Regions from separate parts of the Gordonia sp. PvP123 genome, predicted to be linked through region 2. Evidence: riboswitches for the same ligand, from Rfam matches in the RefSeq annotation. Region 2 holds a riboswitch; the other holds the start of a gene.
The links. Region 2 has a riboswitch for cyclic di-AMP ahead of ABIC25_RS20000 (C40 family peptidase). Riboswitches for the same ligand answer to the same signal wherever they lie in the genome.

Region 1: linked by a shared signal. The riboswitch ahead of ABIC25_RS05590 (transglycosylase family protein) and the one ahead of ABIC25_RS20000 (C40 family peptidase) in region 2 are both predicted to bind cyclic di-AMP.

Annotation. Positions count from the first base shown of each region.
Region 1 is NZ_JBEPPN010000003.1:16,809-23,472, forward strand. It holds gene ABIC25_RS05565 (cold-shock protein) at 1-27, opposite strand, end outside; gene ABIC25_RS05570 (hypothetical protein) at 257-466, shown strand; gene ABIC25_RS05575 (flavin reductase family protein) at 472-1,017, shown strand; gene moaA (GTP 3',8-cyclase MoaA) at 1,045-2,133, shown strand; gene ABIC25_RS05585 (MoaD/ThiS family protein) at 2,145-2,393, shown strand; cyclic di-AMP (ydaO/yuaA leader) riboswitch at 2,651-2,834, shown strand; gene ABIC25_RS05590 (transglycosylase family protein) at 2,841-3,461, shown strand; gene ABIC25_RS05595 (molybdenum cofactor biosynthesis protein MoaE) at 3,554-4,000, opposite strand; gene ABIC25_RS05600 (MogA/MoaB family molybdenum cofactor biosynthesis protein) at 3,997-4,488, opposite strand; gene moaC (cyclic pyranopterin monophosphate synthase MoaC) at 4,481-5,032, opposite strand; gene ABIC25_RS05610 (hypothetical protein) at 5,038-5,310, opposite strand; gene ABIC25_RS05615 (RCC1 domain-containing protein) at 5,412-6,664, shown strand, end outside.
Region 2 is NZ_JBEPPN010000010.1:167,162-173,825, reverse strand. It holds gene ABIC25_RS20005 (DEDD exonuclease domain-containing protein) at 1-1,209, opposite strand, end outside; cyclic di-AMP (ydaO/yuaA leader) riboswitch at 1,822-2,053, shown strand; gene ABIC25_RS20000 (C40 family peptidase) at 2,070-2,753, shown strand; gene ABIC25_RS19995 (NlpC/P60 family protein) at 2,986-4,023, shown strand; gene ABIC25_RS19990 (hypothetical protein) at 4,030-5,424, shown strand; gene ABIC25_RS19985 (glycosyltransferase family 4 protein) at 5,424-6,548, shown strand; gene ABIC25_RS19980 (AMP-dependent synthetase/ligase) at 6,586-6,664, opposite strand, start outside.

The DNA.
Region 1 (6,664 bases), on a different contig from region 2:
GTACCACTTCACCTTGCCGGTCGGCACTGTGCTCACCCTCATCTGTTCTCGAACTGTCGAAAAACGACCTGTCACGACAAAAGACGCCGTCACCCATCTCGGCGGTCCGGACGGCGGATGCCGTGCGGGCCCAGACGGATGCAAGGCGCCTGCATCGACCATCGTAGCCAACGCCCCACCCCGGGGTCACACCATTACCCGGCGGGCGCGTATCGCGCGGCGTCGAAGCGCTCAGCGTTGCACTACCGTGGCAGGTATGCAGAAGACGTCGTCCCCGCGATTGCTGCAGGCGGCCGGGGTTGTGTTCGGAATCGGAATTCTGGCGATCGTGGCGTTGTTCCTCACACCGTTGGTCACCGACGGCGACACCGCACCGACCGCCGTCTACCTGCTGACCATGTGCGCACCGCTGGGTTTCGTCCTGGGCCTGGTGTACGCACTCCGTGCCGGACGCCGAGCCAGGTGAGGACCGTGACCACAACCATCGACACCACCCCCGACCTCTCCCCCGTCTCCGACGGGCGGGCACTGCGGGATGCCTACAGCTGCTTCCCGTCCGGCGTCGTGGCGGTGTGTTGCGAACAGCGCGACGGGGATTCGACCACCCTGATCGGAATGGCGGCGAGTTCGTTCACCACCGTCTCGCTCGACCCGCCACTCGTCTCGGTCTGCGTGCAGAACACCTCGACGACCTGGCCGCGGATCCGCTCCGCACCGGCCATCGGGGTCAGCGTGTTCGCCGGCGACCAGATCGAGCTGTGCAAGCAGCTCGCGGGATCGTCGGAGCACCGCTTCGACGGCATCACGCCGCTGAGCACCGACCGCGGTGCGGTGTTCGTGCCCGACGCCGCCGCGCACCTGTCGTGCACGATCCACAACGAGATCCAGGCCGGCGACCACACCGTCGTGCTGCTGGAGATCGAGTCCCTGCGCGCCGATCCCGATGTCGAACCCCTTGTCTTCCACGCCAGCACCTTCCGCGCCCTCGAGGCACGTAAGGACCCCACCCGGAAGTGAGTCTCCCCGCAGCATGACGGCAACCACATGAGCACGGTCGGCCTCGGCCTGCCACTGCCCCGCTCTCCGCGGGAGGCAGCGGCATCCGACGTGCCGTCCGAGGGTCCGCTGCGCGACACATTCGGCCGGGTGGCGAAGGATCTCCGGGTCTCGGTCACCGACCGCTGCAATCTGCGCTGCTCGTACTGCATGCCGGCCGAGGGACTCGACTGGATGCCCACCGACCAGGTGCTGTCCACCGACGAACTGATCCGGGTCCTGACGGTCGCGGTCCGCGACCTCGGCATCGAACGCATCCGGTTCACCGGCGGTGAACCACTGCTGCGCCGCGACCTCGAGGACATCATCGCGGCCGTGGCCGGCCTGCCGCAGGCCCCCGAGATCGCGATGACCACGAATGGCCTGGGACTGCCCCGGCGGGTCGACGGCCTGGTCGACGCCGGGCTCGACCGCATCAACGTCTCGCTGGACACCGTCGACCCGGCCCGCTTCGCGGAGATCACACGCCGGGACCGTCTAACCGACGTGCTCGACGGCCTGGCCGCGGCACGGCGCGCGGGACTCGATCCGGTCAAGGTCAACGCCGTGGTGCCCGACCGCGCGGACCTCGCGGGAGTGCCCGACCTGCTGGCCTACTGCCTCGAACACGGTTACGAGCTGCGGATCATCGAGCAGATGCCGCTCGACGCCGACCACGCGTGGCAGCGGGCGCAGATGGTCACGGCCCGAGAGATCCTGACGACGCTGCGCGAGCGTTTCACGCTGCTTCCCGACCCCGCGCCACGCGGGAGCGCTCCGGCCGCCACCTGGCTCGTGGACGGCCACGACGGGCCACACGGGCCCGCCCGTGTCGGAGTCATCGCCTCGGTCACCCAGCCGTTCTGCGGCGACTGCGACCGCACCCGCCTCACCGCCGACGGCTCGCTGCGCAACTGCCTCTTCGCGACGACGGAGACCGACATCCGGACCGCACTGCGCACTCTCCCCGACGACGAGATCGACGCGGCCCTGGCGCAGCTCTGGCGCGCGAGCATGTGGGCGAAGGCCCCCGGCCACGAGGTGAACGTGGCCGGCTTCCGGCAACCGGATCGACCGATGTCGGCGATCGGCGGCTAGGCTCGCGTCCGATGCAGCTCACAGTGCGATTCTTCGCGGCCGCGCGCGCCGCGGCCGGCGCCGAGGAGACGGTGGTCGATGTCGACCCGTCGACCACCCTCCGCGCCCTGGAGGAGACCCTCGCGGCCGGAAACCCCTCCCTCGCCACGGTTCTCGAACGCTGCTCGTATCTACGCGACGAGGTCGCGTTCTCCGATCGGACGCGTGCGCTCGGCACGTGCACGACACTCGACGTCCTCCCCCCGTTTGCCGGTGGCTGACGCCACAGCCCCCTTGTGACCTTAGTCACATCACGGCCCGGTAACAGGATGGGCACGGGACGGCCACTAACCCGTTGAACTGGGATGACGGCCGAAGTGGGTCGGAAGACCCGGATCCGGGCCGAAAATCGCTTGCGTTCAAGCAGGTGATTCAGTCCAACGAACGACGTACTGTACGAAGCGTCCTCCTCGGAGGTCACGACACAGCAACCAAGACATAACGTCCCACCGGCCGCGCCGAGCCTCGTTCCGCCGGTGGGAACGACAAGCAATCTAGGAACGAGGACGGGGGACCCAACCTCATCCCCTGAGACCGGGCACCACACCAGGTGTCCTCGGGGTTAAGTCCCGGAAGTCGCGGCAACCGCCACGACAACCGGGGCCGAGCACCTCTCGCTCGAACCCGACAGCTGACTTCGTAGGCGCGTGGAGAGAGGAAATACACACATGTCCGGACGTCATCGCAAGCAGACGACCAGCACGGCCGCCAAGACCATCACCAAGGTCGCCCTCACCGGCGCAGTCCTCGGCGGCGGAGCAGCCCTCCTGGGCACCGGTACCGCCAATGCGGCCACCGACGCCGAGTGGAACCAGGTCGCGCAGTGCGAGTCCGGTGGCAACTGGGCCATCGCGACCGGCAACGGCTATCACGGCGGCCTGCAGTTCTCCCCGAGCACCTGGTCCGGCCACGGTGGCGGCGAGTTCGCCCCGACCGCCGATCAGGCCTCGCGCGAAGAGCAGATCGTCGTCGCCGAGCGCGTTCTCGGATCGCAGGGCAAGGGCGCATGGCCCACCTGCGGCACCGGCCTCTCGGGCTCGACCCCGCGCAGCGCGCCGACCGACACCCCGCGTGAGATCGCTCCGGTTCTCCCCGGCGGCAACGGCAGCGTCGACCTGGCCAAGACCACCGACGACGTCGCCAAGCAGGTCACCGACGCCCTCACCGAGGCCGGCGTCAGCCCCGAGATCAAGAACCTCTGGCAGGCGGCCAAGGACAGCGGAGTCTCGCTGAACCAGGACCAGATCAAGATGTTCAACGACAACAAGCACCTGCTGCCCAACCCCTGATCCCTGCTCCACGCCCGATCTGGGACCCAGACGAAGGGCCCCGCACGATGAACCATCCGTGCGGGGCCCTTTTCCAATGGTGGAGCGAACTTCTAGGCCGAATTGACCCATTCGTCGGTGCCGTCGTCGAAGAACTGATGTTTCCAGACCGGTAGCCGGGCCTTGACCTCGTCGACGAGGCGCGAGCAGGTCTCGAACGCGGCTCGGCGATGGTCGGCAGCCACCGCCACCACGAACGCGATGTCGCCGATCGCGAGGTCGCCGATCCGATGGGACACGGCGACCGCGCGCACGCCGTCGACCGCGGAGACCTGTTCGACGACCTCGGCCAGGACCGTCGCGGCCGTGGGATGTCCCGAATAGTGCAGGGCGGTCACGGTTCGTCCGCCGTCGTGGTCGCGGACGGCGCCGACGAATCCGACCACCGCCCCGGCCTTGCCGTCGGCGGCGTCGGCAACCATCGCCTCGTGCTCGGCCAGCGTGATCGCCTCGTCCACGACCCCGGTGTGCACCACCCGGGTGGCGGGATCTCCGGTCATCGGTGGTCGCCTCCGCGGATCTGATCGAGTGCGTGGTGGACGACGCCGGCGAGCACGCCCAGTCCGTCACGGACCCCGCCCGTCGAGCCGGGCAGGTTCACGACGAGCGTCGTCCCGGACACTCCGGCCAGCCCGCGTGAGAGGACGGCGGTCGGCACCTTCGGCAGGCCCGCCGAGCGGATCGCGTCGGCCAGACCCGGGATCTCGACGTCGAGCAGCGGACGGGTCTGTTCGGGTGTCCGGTCGGTGGGGGTCAAGCCCGTTCCGCCCGTGGTGATCACGAGATCGACCTCGGCGTAGACCGCGGCGCGGATGGCGTCGCCGACCGGCGGGCCGTCGGCCACGACGTCGCACTCGTCGACCGAAAACCCCTGCTCGGCAAGCCAGGCCTCGATGATCGGACCGGAACGGTCGGCGTAGACGCCGGTGCTGGCGCGGTTCGATGCGACGACGACGCGCGCGACGCGAGGGCGCTTCGGGTCAGTCATCGGCGGGGTCAGCCGGATCGCGATACCAGTCCCCCGACTTGCCCCCGGTCTTGGCGAGCAGGCGGATCCCGTCCATCTGCGCCCGCCGGTCCACGGCCTTGACCATGTCGTGCAAGGTCAGTCCGGTGACGGCGACCGCGGTCAAGGCCTCCATCTCGACGCCCGTCTGGCCGGAGGTGGCCACGGTGGCGGTCACCTCGATCGTCTCAGTACCGATCGCGAAGTCGACCTCGACCGACGTCAGCGCCAGCTGATGGCACAGCGGGATCAGCTCGTCGGTCCGTTTTGCCGCCATGATCCCGGCGATGCGAGCCGTGGCGAGCACATCCCCCTTGGGCAGCCTCGACTCACTGAGGAGGCCGATCACCTCGGCGGTGGTCCGGAACGTACCGGCGGCGACGGCGCGACGCCTCGTCGACGCCTTGGCACCGACGTCGACCATGCGGGCCGACCCGGAGGCGTCGAGGTGGCTCAGTCGTGAGCCGCCGGCCTCTGCGAGCCCGCGCGAGTCCGACCCACCTTCGTCAGTTCCGGTGGGCGGCATCGGTGTCAGCGGTTGACGACGGTCTTCGACTGCACGAACGGCAGGTCGTCGACCGGAAGGGGGAACTCGGTGTCGCCGAACGGCGACAGCGCACCGGGGATGTGCGTCGCGAGTTCGGAGACGGCGTGCTCGGCCGCGTCGCCGTTGTCGTCCTGCGGCCAGCCGTTGTCGACATACTGCTTCTTGCCCTTGGCAGATTCGACGACCTTGCCGGTGCCGGCACCCGCTTCGCCGGGGGTGGATGTGTCAGCGCCAGTTTTGTTTGCCACGTCGAGCATTGTGCCATGACGTTCGGATGAACAAGTGCCGTGTCCGGGCAGGACGGCCTCGGGAGGGGCTATCGTCGTCGCAACACAGGTCACGCCACCAGGAGGCGCTCATGGCCGCCCAGCCAGTCCAGGTCGCCGGCTACCCGGTGATCACCCGGTTGGGCAGCGGCGGGATGGGCACCGTGTACCTGGTCGAGAATCCGCAACTGCGTCGTCGTGAGGCGCTGAAGGTGATCTCGATCGCCGAGACCGTCGACGAGGAGTTCGCGCGGCGATTCAGCCGTGAGGCGCAGACCGCGGCGGCCCTGGACCACCCCGCGATCGTGACGATCTACCACTACGGCGTCACCGACGGCGACCCCTGGTTCACGATGACCTACCTCGACGGCCGGGACCTCCGCCGCGCCTCGCTACGCCCGGACGAGGTGGTGGCCGTGGTCCACCGGGTGGCCGATGCGCTCGACTACGCGCACGAACACGGCGTGATCCACCGCGACATCAAGCCCGGCAACATCATGGTCACGCGCCGCGCGATGGACGACGCCCTCGACCGCGTGGTCGTCCTCGACTTCGGGATCGCGAAGCTGACCACCGCCACCACGCTGACCGCGCCGTCGTCGTTCGTGGGAACTCTCGTGTACGCCGCGCCGGAGATCCTCGACGGCAAACCGGCGGGCCCCGCGTCGGACCAATACGCCCTGGCGTGCACGGCCTACGAACTCCTCTCCGGCGCAACGCCGTTCGACGCCGATACGCAGACCCGGCACATCGTCGCGAAGCTCACGACGCGCCCGGCGCCGATCAGCAGCCACCGGCCGGAGCTCGGCGCTCTCGACCCCGTCTTCGACCGTGCGCTCGCTCGCGGCCCCCTGGACCGATACCCCACCTGCCGCGCATTCGCCGCAGAGCTACACGCCGCGCTCCAACGGGCCGGAACCGACGACCGGTCACGCACGCTCGTCAGACCTGCGACGCAGGTCATCACACCGCGACCACAGACGACGCCGCCTCCGACGGTCTCGTCCCCGACGCCGCCGCCGGCATCGTCTCCGCCGCCGCACCGCCGCCGGTGGCCGCTCGCGTTGGCCGCGGTCGTCGCGGTCGCTCTCCTCGCGACGGCGGTCGCGATCGGGGTCGTCACCCTCGGCGGCGACGACGGGACCACCTCCGACGCCGCGTCGTCACCCCTGGCGGCCACGGACGCCCAGGCGCAGCTGAGCGCCGGCCTCGGGGCCACCTGTTCGATCCGGGACGGGACCGCCTACTGCTGGGGCGACAACACCGCAGGCCAACTCGGCGACGGCACCACCGAAGCCCGCCAGACACCCACCCGGGTGGCCGATCTCAACGATGTCACCGCGAT
Region 2 (6,664 bases):
CCGGCACGAGCCCGGGCGTCGGCGCCCGTCGGCGTCGGGGCACCAGTGGTAGCCGTTGGCGCCGAGCCGCTTGGTGCACGTCCGCAGGCCCGCGGCCGCCGAGATCACATCGGCGACGGTCGCCGCGTTGGTGCGGTTGCCGACCGGGCCGACGGATTCGTCGGTGGGCGTGCGACTGACCTTCAGGCGCGGGAAGCGTTCTTCGGTCAGGGTCACCCACCATCCCTTGTGCGGCTGCGTCGAACGACGGTTGTACGCCGGTGCGTGTGCGCCCAGCAGCCGCAGTTCGCGAACCGCGGCCTCCAGGGGATGGGAGCACTCCACGAAGTCGACCCGTTGGGCGAGGAGAACCATCTCGGCGATGCGGCGACGCGGGTCGCTCCCGCTGAAATACGACCGGACCCGACGGCGGAGGTCCACCGCGGTACCCACATAGAGGACCTCGTCCGACGGTCCGCGGAAGAGGTAGACACCGGGACGGGAGGGGACGTGGTCGGCCAGCGTGCGCTTGGCCCGTAGCCGCGGGTCGGTCCGTGGAAGGTAGGACGTCAGGTCACCGACGGTCGCGATGCCCTGGTTGCCGACGCGTTCGAGGAGTCGGTGGAAGACCTCCACCGTGGCGCGCGCGTCGTCGAGTGCCCGGTGGGTGGGTCGCACCGCGACGTCGAACAGGTCGGCGAGGGCGCTGAGCTTGACGGTCGGTGCCTCGTCGCGGGTGAGGATGCGCCGGGCCATGGTCACCGTGCACAGGCTCAGGCCGAACGTCCACGGGAGCTGGAGCCGGATCGCGTTCTGACGCAGGAAGCCCATGTCGAATCGAGCGTTGTGCGCCACCAGGATCGAGCCGCGAGCGAACTCGAAGAACGAGGGCAGGACCGACTCGATCCGCGGTGCGTCGGTCAGCATGGCCGTGGTGATGCCGGTCAGGGTGACGATCTGCGGCGGGATGGGCCGGCCGGGATCGACGAGGGTGGCGAACTCGCCGATGATCTCGCCGCCGCGGATCTTGACCGCGCCGATCTCGGTGATCCGGTCGCGTGCCGGATCGGAGCCGGTGGTCTCCAGGTCGACCACGACGAGAGTCGTGTCGAAGAGGGAGCGGTCGCTGAACTCGTTCGACGAGTCACCCGTGGCCACCTGATCGGCGGCCTCCAGGTCGGCGAAGGTGAGCTGCCCGGCGGGGGAGCCGGCCACGCTGGTCTGCGTCACCCGGCGAACACTAGTTCGATCCACCGACAGCGCGACGGCGGCGCACCGAGCGTCGCTCATGTGACTGCTGTGACTGCTGTGTCGATCGCTGTTCGACGGACTTGTCGGTGGTCGCTCCTACTCTCCGCCTGGACGTGAGAAATGCGGTGTTCTCACGGTGACCACGACCCCTACGAGGGCCGACACGGCCCCGCCTCACCAGATGAGATGGAGATCACACTATGTACGTCGACTGCGCGCGCTGCCCCGCCCGTCCCGTCGCCTGTGACGGGTGCATGATGACGGTGCTGTTTGGCGGTCCGAGCTGGGACGATATGGCGGACCAAGGTGGAGTTTCGGTAACGGCGTCAACGGTCGAGGCGGACGCCGAGATCGACCTCGCCATCGACGTTCTGCAGGCTGCTGCAATGGTGACGAGTAGTGCTGCACGATCTGCAAGATCCGCCAAAGAAGCAGTTCAGGGGCCAGATCGGCACGCCTCTGTGACGGTCCTCAGGGCGGGCTGAGAATCGGCCCAGGTTTGGCTGTCCGTCGCCTAGTGGACAGGGCGCATCCGATTTCGTAACCTTTCTGAGACCTTGCGGAGCGTCCCGCTTCAACAGAAGTGGTCCGCAGTAGTCACCGCTCAATCGCCCTCGCGGCGAACCGGGGAACCACAACCTTCGGGCGGGCTCGTCGGAGCGCATCATCATCGATGCGCTTCTCGCGAAACCGTTCCGAATCGGGGTGAATCGCGTTGCCACGCATGAGTGTCCAGTGGATACCTCATGCGCGAAACACGCGTAGGGCCACTCTTCCGGCCCGAACCCGACAGCTAACTCGGTCGGCGGTACAGGAAGATCTGAAGGAGAACTCGCTTCGTGGCCAAACATCGTTTGGAACAGCCCAATCGTGGCAGCACGGTCGCCAAGAAGGCGGTGATCGCCGGATCGATCACGCTCGGTTCGCTCGCCGCCGCCGCAGGCCCTGCTCTCGCCGCCCCGGTCCACACCCCGCTGGGCACTTTCGAGATCCCGGCACTGCCCGGTGCGAAGGCCCCGGAGGCCAAGCCCGCACCTCAGGCCACACCCGTGAAGAAGTCGCCCGCGGCCACGGTCGAGATCCCCAACCTGGGACAGTTCACCGTGCCGGGTATCGCGCCGGACCAGATTCCGCAGCAGTTCCGCCCGCAGGGCGGCGCCCCGCTCGGCCAGCCGCAGCTGACCGCAGGTGAGAAGGCCGTCAAGGCCGCGGAGAGCAAGATCGGCTCCCCGTACTCCTACGGCTCCGCCGGCCCCAACGCCTTCGACTGCTCGGGCCTCGTCTACTGGTCCTACAAGCAGGCCGGCAAGAACATCCCGCGTGACAGCTACGGCCAGCTCGGTGGCGGACGCGCGGTGTCCTACTCCGACGCCAAGCCCGGCGACGTGATGATCTTCAACGGTGGCGGCCACGCCGGCATCTACGTCGGCAACGGCCAGTTCGTCCACTCGTCCAACTACGGCACGCCGGTCAAGCGCGACGCCGTTAAGGAGTGGACGCTGACGGGCATCCGTCGGTACTGACCACAACCGAACACGAACAGACTGAGCACGAGGGTCTCTGGACGGGCGGGTCGCGTGGATCGCGATCCGCCCGAACCAGTCCCGGGGGCCTGTCGGCGGCCTAGGGTGGTCGACGGGACGTGGGGCACGGGTGACGACGACCCGGGTTGCTCAGGGAGCGACGAGCACACACGAGGGAGTGAGTAGGACCGTGCTGATCGGGGAGGGACGGGCTCGCGCAACGCGGCCACGTATGCGTTCGGGTCCGCTGATGCTTGCGGTCTGCGTCCTGTCGGCGCTCGCCGTGCTCGTACCGACGGTCGGTGGCGGGGTCGGTGCCGCCCGCGCGGTGCCCGCACGTTCGGCGGATCAACTGCTCGACCGTTACAAGCAGCTCGGCGTCGACGCGGAGAAGACCACCGAGGCGATGCACAACGCGAAGATCGAGTACGACAAGCAGCGCGGCATCGTGACGGCGGCCAAGACAGCGGCGGCCGAAGCGCAGCAGAAGCTCGACACGAGCCGTGCCCAGCTCGCGGTGCATCAGAACCGGGTCGACGCGATCGTGCGCGCCAGCTACCAGGGTGCCCGCGTGAGCGGGCTCTACGCGGTGATGATCAGCGACTCGCCCCAGGCATTGCTCGACCAGATGTCGGGCCTGGACATGATCTCCCGTCAGGCGTCGGCGGATCTCACCGCCATCAAGAAGGTCCGTGCTCAGACGGCGGTCGCGAAGAAGGACGCCGAGCAGACGGCGGTGGCGGCCTCCGAGGCGGTCTCCCGCGCCGAGCGCGTGCGCGGTGATCTGCAGACGAAGCAGGCCGACCTGCAGCTCCAGGCGATCCAGATCCGGGCGATCTACAAGTCCATGACCGGCAAGCAGCTCGCCGCGCTCCGCGGACCCACCTTCGACTTCGATCCGCGCCTGGTGCCCAGGGGCACCGCTGCCGGACTCGTCGCGGTCCAGGCCGCCCTGACCCGGATCGGTGATCCGTACGTGTGGGGCGCCACCGGACCCAACTCGTTCGACTGCTCGGGTCTCATGGTCTGGGCGTTCAAGCAGGCGGGCAAGACCATCCCGCGCTCGAGCGAGGCGCAGATGGGTGGCGGGCAATCCGTCGGCCGCGACGATCTCAAGCCGGGTGACCTGATCATCTACTACCCCGACGCGCACCACGTCGGCATGTACGTCGGCGACGGCTATGTCATCCATGCGTCGACCTTCGGCGTCCCGGTGAAGGTGGTGCCGATCGACGAGGCCGGCCCGTACAACTCCGCCCGCCGGTTCTAGTCCCCGGTGACCCCACGGCGCAGACGTGCCGGCCCGGCCTTGGCCGCTGTCGTCCTGACCGTTGTCGTGGCCACCGGATGCGGCACGGTCGGAGTTCCCGGCGGGGGCTCGTCCGCCGCACCCGCGTCGTCGACCACCGAGGTGAACGTCTACGAGCGTGATCGTGCCGCGGGGGTGACCCGACTGCTCGAGTCGCTCACCGAGACCGTGCGCTCCGGCGATGTCCGGGCGATCGGCGCCCTGTTCGACACCGCCGCGACGCCGGCGTTCCGGAACAGATTCGCCACCGCGACCGGCACATTCGCGCCCCGCCGGTTCACGCCGCGGGACGGTCGTTCCGGGATCCTGCGGTTCGCCACGTTCACGTATCAGCTCGCGCCCACCGAAGAGGCGGAGGTGCTCGTCCCCGGCGACCTCCAGGAGCTCCTCGACGCCGGGGGGAGTTCGGACTCCTGGGTGGCGCCGGTGGAGCTGCGCTACGCGCTCGGCGGCGAGACCGCCCCGGGTATCGCGGAGTCCGAGGTGGTCGTCGGTACGCAGTTCGTGGTCGCCCGTCACGGCGACGAGTGGCGCCTCGTCGGCGACGCCGAGGTCCTGGGGCGCGAGCCGCCCCCGACGCAGATGTGGGAGCTGCCCGGACTCCAGGTCGCCGACACCGCCACGGCCGGCGGTACATCGGTGGTCGCGTCGTACCTCCGGACAGCGCCGACAGCAGCGACGCTGCGACGTGAACTGCCCGGAGCGGTCGACGCCGTCACCGCGTTCTGGGGTGGGTCCTGGGATCGTCGTGCCGTCGTCGTGGCGACCGCGACCGACGACCAGTTCACCGCACTGGTGCCCGGCGGGCGCGCGGCCACCGGCGCGGCAGCCGCCGCCACGGTGCACAGCACCGTGGACCTGGTGCAGCGCACCGCGACCGGTCAGCGGATCATCCTGACCCCGACGGCGCGGGAGTTCGCGCCTCCCACTCTCGCCGTCGTGCTCCGGCACGAGCTGACGCACGTCGCCGCCCGCACCTCCACCGCTCTCGACGCGCCGTTGTGGATCACCGAGGGCGTCGCCGAATATGTCGGCCGCAAGGGCACATACACGCGGTTCGCCGACGCCGCGCCCGATCTGACTGCGGCCGTGCGCACCGGTGCGCTCCCGGCGGGCCCACCCGCCGATGCCGACTTCGCGATGGACGGGCAGACTTCACTGGTGGCTTATCAGAGTGCGTGGTCGTTGGCCGCCTACGTCGCCGATCGATTCGACGAGGCCCACCTGAAGAAGATGTACATGGGTGTCGCGGCGTCGGCCGTGCCCGCGGCCCAAGACGCGGCGATCACCTCGACCCTCGGGCTGACGCGCGCCGAACTGATCACCGGCTGGCAGCGCTGGCTCGTCCGGCAGGTCGGCTGATGACCCGGACGTTGTTGCTCACCAACGATTTTCCGCCCCGGCCCGGTGGTATCCAGTCCTACCTGCAGAACCTGGTGGATCTGCTGCCGCCGGAGGACGTCGTCGTCTATGCGCCGCGCTGGCGGGGCGACTCGCACGAGAAGTTCGATGCAGCCGCGGCCTACCGGGTGTACCGGCACCCGACGACCCTCATGTTGCCCACGCCGTTCGTCGCCCGCCGCGCCGCCGAGATCGTGCGCCGGGAACAGATCTCGACGGTGTGGTTCGGGGCGGCCGCGCCGCTGGCCGTGCTGGCGCCGGCGATGCGTCGCGCGGGCGCGCAGCGGATCATCGCGAGCACGCACGGCCACGAGGTCGGGTGGTCGATGCTCCCGGGCGCGCGCCAGGTTCTCGGTCACATCGGTCGCCACTCCGACGTGATCACCTTCGTCAGCCGCTACACCCGCGGCCGGTTCGCGTCGGCCTTCGGCGCGCGGGCGGCGCTGGAACATCTGCCCCCGGGTGTCGACACCGAGCGCTTCGCCCCGGACCCGGTGCTGCGTCAGCAGTTTCGCGACCGTCTCGATCTGGGGGAGCGACCGACGATCCTCTGTCTGTCGCGTCTCGTGCCACGCAAGGGACAGGACGTCCTGATCCGTGCGTTGCCGCTGATCCGGCGCACGATTCCCGACGCCGCGCTTGTCATCGTCGGTGGAGGTCCCTACGCGAAGACCCTGCGCGACCTCGCCGCCGACACGGGGGTGGCGGGTGATGTCGTCTTCACCGGTTCGGTGCCCGCCGACGAACTCGCGGCCTACCACAACATCGCCGATGTGTTCGCGATGCCGTCCCGGACGCGGGGTCGTGGACTGGACGTCGAGGGGCTGGGCATCGTCTACCTGGAGGCGTCGGCGTCCGGCGTGCCCGTGGTCGCGGGTCTGTCCGGTGGTGCGCCGGAGACCATCGACGAGGGGGTCACCGGGACCGCCGTCGACGGCACCGACGTCGACGCCGTCGCCCTGGCCATCCTGTCGATCCTCTCCGATCGTGCGGCGGCGGCCGAGATGGGCCGGGCCGGGCGGCGTTACGTCGTCGAGAACTGGCAGTGGAGCCAGATGGCGGCCCGCCTGCGCCAGTTGCTCTGAGGGCAACCGGCGCCGGCGGACCACGCCGGCGGCGAGCTCACCGCTGGTAGATCGCCTCGATGTCGCCGGCGAACTTCTCCACGACGACATTGCGCTTGACCTTGAGGGTCGGTGTC